3 regions of the Arthrobacter sp. PAMC 25486 genome follow, and region 3 is predicted to be linked to each of the others. Evidence: riboswitches for the same ligand, from Rfam matches in the RefSeq annotation. Region 3 holds a riboswitch; each other region holds the start of a gene.
The links. A riboswitch is a leader RNA that binds a small molecule or an ion and turns the genes downstream of it on or off. The one in region 3 is predicted to bind S-adenosylmethionine.
Positions count from the first base shown of each region.

Region 1: it holds a riboswitch for S-adenosylmethionine, as region 3 does, so the genes downstream of both, art_RS19710 (bifunctional o-acetylhomoserine/o-acetylserine sulfhydrylase) here and art_RS22395 (hypothetical protein) in region 3, are expected to answer to the same signal.
Region 2: it holds a riboswitch for S-adenosylmethionine, as region 3 does, so the genes downstream of both, art_RS14790 (OsmC family protein) here and art_RS22395 (hypothetical protein) in region 3, are expected to answer to the same signal.

Region 1 covers NZ_CP007595.1:4,397,644-4,399,836, forward strand. The annotation lists gene art_RS19705 (Tex family protein) at 1-307, shown strand, start outside; SAM riboswitch class IV at 895-1,011, shown strand; gene art_RS19710 (bifunctional o-acetylhomoserine/o-acetylserine sulfhydrylase) at 1,089-2,193, shown strand, end outside.
Region 2 covers NZ_CP007595.1:3,237,542-3,239,734, forward strand. The annotation lists gene art_RS14785 (ABC-F family ATP-binding cassette domain-containing protein) at 1-773, opposite strand, end outside; SAM riboswitch class IV at 944-1,061, shown strand; gene art_RS14790 (OsmC family protein) at 1,098-1,637, shown strand; gene art_RS14795 (NADPH-dependent F420 reductase) at 1,782-2,193, opposite strand, start outside.
Region 3 covers NZ_CP007595.1:3,929,657-3,931,849, forward strand. The annotation lists gene art_RS22385 (hypothetical protein) at 1-166, shown strand, start outside; gene art_RS22390 (biotin/lipoyl-containing protein) at 256-489, shown strand; gene art_RS17780 (hypothetical protein) at 541-768, shown strand; gene art_RS22395 (hypothetical protein) at 835-1,122, opposite strand; SAM riboswitch class IV at 1,135-1,245, opposite strand; gene art_RS17790 (sodium:solute symporter) at 1,423-2,193, opposite strand, start outside.

The sequences.
Region 1 (2,193 bases), 470 kb from region 3:
CGCGTCCAGCCGGCCCTCGCCTCAGGGCGGTGGTGCGGTTGCGCGCGGCCGCGGACAAGGTGCCAACCCTGGCCGTGGACAGGGCTCCAACCCTGGCTCCGCACAAGGCTCCAACCCTGGCTCCGCACAGGGCTCCAACTCCGGCCAGGGCCGCCAACCGGGTGGGCAGAAGGGTGGGCAACGTGGTCCCCGGGGGACCGGCGCGCAGACCCGCCCCAACACTGCCGCCCCGTCAGCCAACACGGCGGCACCGTCGGCCAACACAGCAATGGCGGAGGCACTGCGGCGGGCGGGGCTGGGCAAATAGTTCCACGAATTCCGGAACGAAAACACCACGTGGGCCTGGTCGACACGACTACCACCGTTGCGTGAGCTCATACGCACAGGTCATCCCTACTGGCGCGTATAGACGCTTGGACGCACCACTCGTGGCGAGTGGTGCGTCTGTGTCCGCGATTCCGCCGGCGCTCGGACTCGCTGCACTGCTGCTGCGCGTGGTTGTGCCGTAACGGTGCACAGCTTGACAATTTTCGCAGCTTCAAAAGTGGCGCGTGGTTGTGCCGTAACGGTGCGCAGGTGTTTACTGTTCCGACGCCATCAGCGTTCCGACGCAGCCCGGCGGCAGGGGGCGGGAGCTGGAAGGTGGGTGTCGCGGCCGGCCCACCCATGCATAAATTCGCATGACGGGTCTGGAGCTGCGAGATGCATCGTACATCCTTGCAGCGCTCAGCTCCACACCGGGTTGGCGGCCAAATAAGTCCGAATGTGACAAACGGTCAGTCATTCATTCAGGTAACGGCACTTTCGGGGCCAGAATTCAAACAGTTCTTCGGTAAAAGTCATAAACTCGTCACAATCTTGCAAGCGCGCGGCGATTCTTTCACACTGGATGCAGGTCATGAGTGTCAGCGCACAGCCCCGGCTTGCTGACCGGCAACCCTCCTTCCGCGGTGGGGTGCCCCGGGTGAGGACCTGGCATCGAACCGACCGGTTCCGGTGCAAGCGCGGGCCATCCGCAACGCAACCCTGCGACCGCTTGACGTGTCGGGGGCTTTCGTTGCAGGCCTCTAGTGTTAAAGGAAACAGCCATGAGCAACGGTTGGTCATTTGAAACCCGTCAGATCCACGTAGGCCAGGAGCCCGACGCCACCACCGGCGCCCGCGCACTGCCGATCTACCAGACAACATCATTCGTGTTCCCGTCGGCCGAGAGCGCCGCGGCGCGGTTTGCCCTGGCGGAGCTGGAGCCGATCTACACCCGCATCGGCAACCCCACCACGGCAGTGGTCGAAGACCGCATTGCCAACCTCGAAGGCGGCGTCGGCGCATTGCTGCTGGCGTCGGGCCAGGCGGCAACCACTTTTGCGATCCTGAATATTGCCGAAGCCGGCGATCACATTGTCTCCAGCCCCAGCGTCTACGGAGGCACATTCAACCTGCTGGCCCACTCGCTGAAGAAGCTCGGCATCGAGACCACGTTCGTCTCCGACCCCGACAACCTGGACGAATGGCGTGCAGCCGTGCGTCCCAACACCAAGGCGTTCTTCGGCGAGACGGTCTCCAACCCGCGCCAAGACGTGCTGGATTTGGAAAACATCAGCGCGATCGCCCACGAAGCCGGCGTGCCGCTCATCGTGGACAACACCCTTGCCACCCCGTACCTGATCCGCCCGCTCGAGTGGGGTGCCGACATCGTCATCCACTCCGCCACCAAGTACCTGGGCGGACACGGCACTGCCATCGGCGGCGTGATTGTGGACGGCGGCAAGTTCGACTTTGCAGCCAACCCCGAGAAGTTCCCGGGCTTCAACACGCCCGACGAAACCTACAACGGCATTGTCTTTGCCCGCGACCTCGGCGTCGGCTGCGCGCTGGGCGCCAACCTGGCATACGTGCTCAAGGCCCGGGTCCAGCTGCTGCGCGACCTTGGCGCAGCCATCTCACCGTTCAACGCCTTCCTCATTGCCCAGGGCGTTGAGACGTTGAGCCTGCGCGTGGAACGCCACGTCAGCAACGCCGTCACGGTCGCCGAATGGCTTGAGGCCAACGAGAACGTTGCAGCCGTGGCCTACGCCGGCATCCCCTCAAGCCCCTGGTTTGAACGCGGCCGCAAGTACGGTCCCAACGGTGTTGGCGCCATCATCTCCTTCGACATCAAGGGCGGCCTCGAGGCCGGAAAGCGCTTTGTGGACG
Region 2 (2,193 bases), 690 kb from region 3:
TCGCGGGCATGGCGCTTGGCGATGGCCCGCTCCTCGAGGAAGGAGTCGTAGCCGCCGTCGTACACGGCCACCTTGTTCTGCGCCAGGTCCAGCTCCACCACGGAGGTGATGGTGCGGGCCAGGAACTCGCGGTCATGCGAGACCAGGACGACGCCGCCGCGCAACCCCTTCACGAATTCCTCGAGCCGGGCCAGTCCGGCCAGGTCAAGATCGTTGGTGGGTTCGTCCAGCAGCACGACGTCGAACCGGCTCAGCAGGAGCGCGGCCAACGCCACCCGGGCGGCCTGCCCTCCGGACAGTCCGGTCATGGGTGCCTCGGGGCTCAGGTCCAGGCCCAGCTCGGCGAGCGTTGCTGGGATGCGTTCGTCGAGGTCGGCGGCACCACAGGCCAGCCAGTGGTCAAGGGCTGCGGCGTAGCGGTCGTCGTCGGCGGAGTTGCCGGAGCCCAGCGCTTCGGCCGAGCTTTCCATGTCTTCGGTGGCCTGCGTGCAGCCGGTGCGCCGGCCGATGTACGCGGCGATGGACTCGCCCTCGATCCGTTCATGCTCCTGCGGCAGCCAGCCGACGAAGGCATCCTGGGGTGCCGTGCTGACGCTGCCGCCCTGCGGCGTGGCCGCGCCGGCCAGGAGGGACAAAAGTGTTGATTTGCCGGCACCGTTGGCTCCGACCACGCCAATCACGTCGCCCGGTGCGACCGTGAAGGAAAGATTGGTGAACAGGGTGCGGTGTGCGTGGCCTCCGGAAAGGTCCTTTGCCACAAGGGTTGCGCTCATGACTCCATCTTAAGTTGCTTCCGTGTGTGCGCCGGACGGCAGTGGCGTGGGTCTCGTCCCGCCCGGGGCCCCGTCCGGCTGGGAGGAGGGGGCCGTCGTCGTAGTGGAATGTTGCCGCATGTGACGGAGACTTTGAGGCGGCGCGGCGATCCCGGCAGACTGGTGGACAGAATCAAGAGTCCCGACCACTGGCCCTGGCCGGTCGGGCGGCAACCCTCCACACCATAGTGGGGTGCCCCAGGTGAGGATTCGACGCCGTCGGCACCTGCCGGGGCGTAAGTATGGCGGGGTGCACGGCGCCCGCCTTCTTTCGAAGGAGACAACATGACTGAAACCATTCTCATTGACGGCGCCTCTCAGCGCTCGGCCCGTTTGGGCGAAGCCGGTGCGGCGTGGACCAAGCGCATCGGCACCAGGGCCGAGAATGCGAAGCTGACCTATACGGCCGCGGGGGTTGGTGTCGGTTCGGTGGCAACACGGATCAGCGCCGGCAAACACCAGTTCACGGTGGATGAGCCGGCCGCCCTGGCCGGGGATGACACCGCCGCCAGCCCCGTTGAATATGCGCTCGGGGCGCTCATCGCCTGCCAGGTGGTGGTGTACCGGCTGTACGCGGAGCAGCTTGGCATCCAGGTCGACGATATCCAGATCGACGCCGAAGGTGATCTGGACGTGCGCGGGCTGTTCGGCATCGACGAGGCCATCCGCCCCGGATTCAGCGACATCCGGCTGGCCGTGCGCATCTCGGGGCCGGAAACGCAGGAACGCTACGAGGACTTGAGCCGCACGGTTGAGGCGCGTTGCCCGGTGCAGGACCTGTTCAGCAACGCCACGCCCGTCAGCACGGTGGTCACCAAGGCCTGACGGCGGGGCGCCCCGGGATGCCCGGGGCGCCTGGGATGCGCCGACCCGTGAGTTGTGGCGGCTTTGAACCCTCAAAGCCGCCACAACTCACGGGTCGATTTTGTGTGGCCGCCACGTCTCACATCCCAGTTGCAGCGGCGCGAATCACTGCGCCGGCGTGAGCTCCAGCTCTTCGCCGGCCGCGTGGACTCGCAGCTCAGCCTGCAAGCCGGGCTCATCATAGGAACCCGTGAAGATCGGCGTTCCCGGCTCAAACGCCGCGCCCTTGGCGAGAGATCCGGCGTCGACCGCGTCAAAGCCAAGGTGCTCCACGAAGCCGAGCACCAGGGCTCGGGTCTCGTCGTCGTCCGAGGTGACGGCCAGCGCGCGGCGATCAGCAGCACCGGCGGGCCGGGCATCCAGTTCCAGCTCGTGGTAGCCGATGTGGTTCAGCGACTTGGCCAGCCGAGCGCCGGGAACATGCGAGTGCACCATTTCCGAGCTCGACGGCGCATCCTCCAGTTCGGGCATGTCGCCGTTGGTGTCGCGCCAGTAGTTCATGGTGTCCAGGACATGC
Region 3 (2,193 bases):
GGGCCTGGCCTGCATGGCGGCATTGTTCATCGCAGGTCTCGTCAAGGGAAACGCAGGGATGCTGGTCATGGCCGCCAGCTCCGCTGCGGTCCTTGGCGCCACGTGGGCTTCCATCAGTGCGGCAGCCGGGAACAAGGCAGCCAAGGCGCAGGCCGCCAACAGCTGAGCCGACCATTCCCTGCACCCCGGAACTGGAATATGCTGTGGGCCAACGGCCGTGTGCAAGGCGGCCGCGATCCGGACGGTGGCCACTACATGAGTGAAGTTCTGTTCCCCATAATGACGGGAGACCCGTCCGAACCGGGAGTCCTGCTGCAATGGCGTGCCCCCAACGGCAGTGCAGTCGTCGCCTATCAAATCATCGCCGAGGTTACGATTGACAAGTTCGACGCCGAGGTCAACACCCCGGTCTCCGGCACCTTGAACTGGGCGGTACAAGAAGGCGACGAGGTGGCACAGGGTGCGGTGATTGCCGTCATCGAGCCCTAACTTCTCCGTGAGCCGAGCCTCTGGTGAGTCTCGGTCCGGAGGCCCTCGGAGTTGTGCGCCTGGTCGGTCGACATTCAGATGCAGCACTACGCGTTGCGGGTGGACGACGGGCACTTCGACAGGGCACTCGTGCGCCCCATCGAAGCGCAGCTCGAGTACTGGACCAACCCGCAAATGACACGTTCGGGCGAGACGACCACCGAGCACGGCGGACGCGGCGTCTACTTCAGGGACCCCGCAGGGCATGGCCTCGAACTCATTACCCAGCCATATTTCTAGGCCCAAGGGATCGTTCCAGCACCAATGCTTGGATCCGGCGGCTGGAAAATTCCTGCCGGCAGCCGATCAGTAGGCAGACAGCCGGAAGCCAATGCCGCGCCCGGCCCGCACACCCGTCTGCGCAACCGTGACCACAAGGGTTCCGATTTCGGGAATCCAGCGGGCAGGCCGGACTGCGTTGGCCAGCGCGGAAATGAGCTGAGCCGGCTCCGGCGACCAGTACGCGTGGTGGCCTTTTGGGGTCAGGAAGGTGACAGCGCCGAGATTTGCATCAACGGCGGGCAGCACGGCAATTCCTTGTGTTTTCGCGGCGGCAGTGGCGGGTTTTGCGGTGGCGACAGTTGAAAGAGACATGGCTTTAACCTTTGCTTGCTCTTGCCAACGGAGGTTTCCGCCGGCCGCTTCCTCATCCGAACCACCCGTGAAGCATGGGGTTGGCGTGCGGCCAGTCGGAGCTTGGCACCGCATCTCTTGAAGCTGCCTCCAACACTACGTCGTTAAAGCACGACGGCGGGAGGTTCCGTCACATATTACGGAACCCACCGCCGTCGAACTTCTTGGCCCATAAAAGATCTGACCCGCAGAAAACGACGAGAATCGACGCGAAATCGCGTATTTTCACCGTTTTATGCGGGTCAGATGTAAAGGGGCAAGCTACTTCGCCAGTGCGGGAACTTCCTCGTCCGGGTTGGAATCGGTGGCTGCCGCGGCCAGGCGGTCATCCCAGGCCTTGCGGATGTGGGCCGGGGTTTCAGGGGTCAGCAGCGAGACTACAACGTAGACGATGAGCGAGGAGGCCAGACCGAAGTAGATGGGCTCGTTGGCGTAGATGCCGTCGGCGCTGTGGATGATGCCGGTGGCGTAGATGACAAGGGAGGCGATGGTGACAACGCAGCCGACGGCCATGGACCAGGCGGCGCCCAGGCCGGTGCCGCGCTTCCAGACGAGGCCGCCGATGATGGCCACGAGCAGGCCGCCGACGAGGATGTCGTAGGCGATGGTCAGGGCGAACACCACATCGTTGACCACAATGGAGATGCCTACAACGAGCACACCGATCACCAGGATGTACCAGCGGTTTGCCCTGATGTCGTGTTCCGGGTTGGTGGAATCGGAGTTGTCGATGTCCTTGCCGAACCAGCTGGCGACGAACGGAATGACGTCCTTGCGGGCCACCGTGGCGGCGGCAATGAGCGAGCCGGAGGCGGTGGACATCATGGCGGCCACGGCGGCGGCCAGCACGATGCCGCCGACGCCGATGGGCAGCAGTTCCGTGGCGACGAGCGCATACACGTCGTCCTTAAGTTCCACATGGCCGGACAGGGCCACGGAGGCGGCCATGCCGATCAGTGCGCCGGCAACGCCGTACAGGATGCAGTAGATGCCTGCCGTGGCGCCGCCCCAGCGGGCAATTTCCGGTGTGCG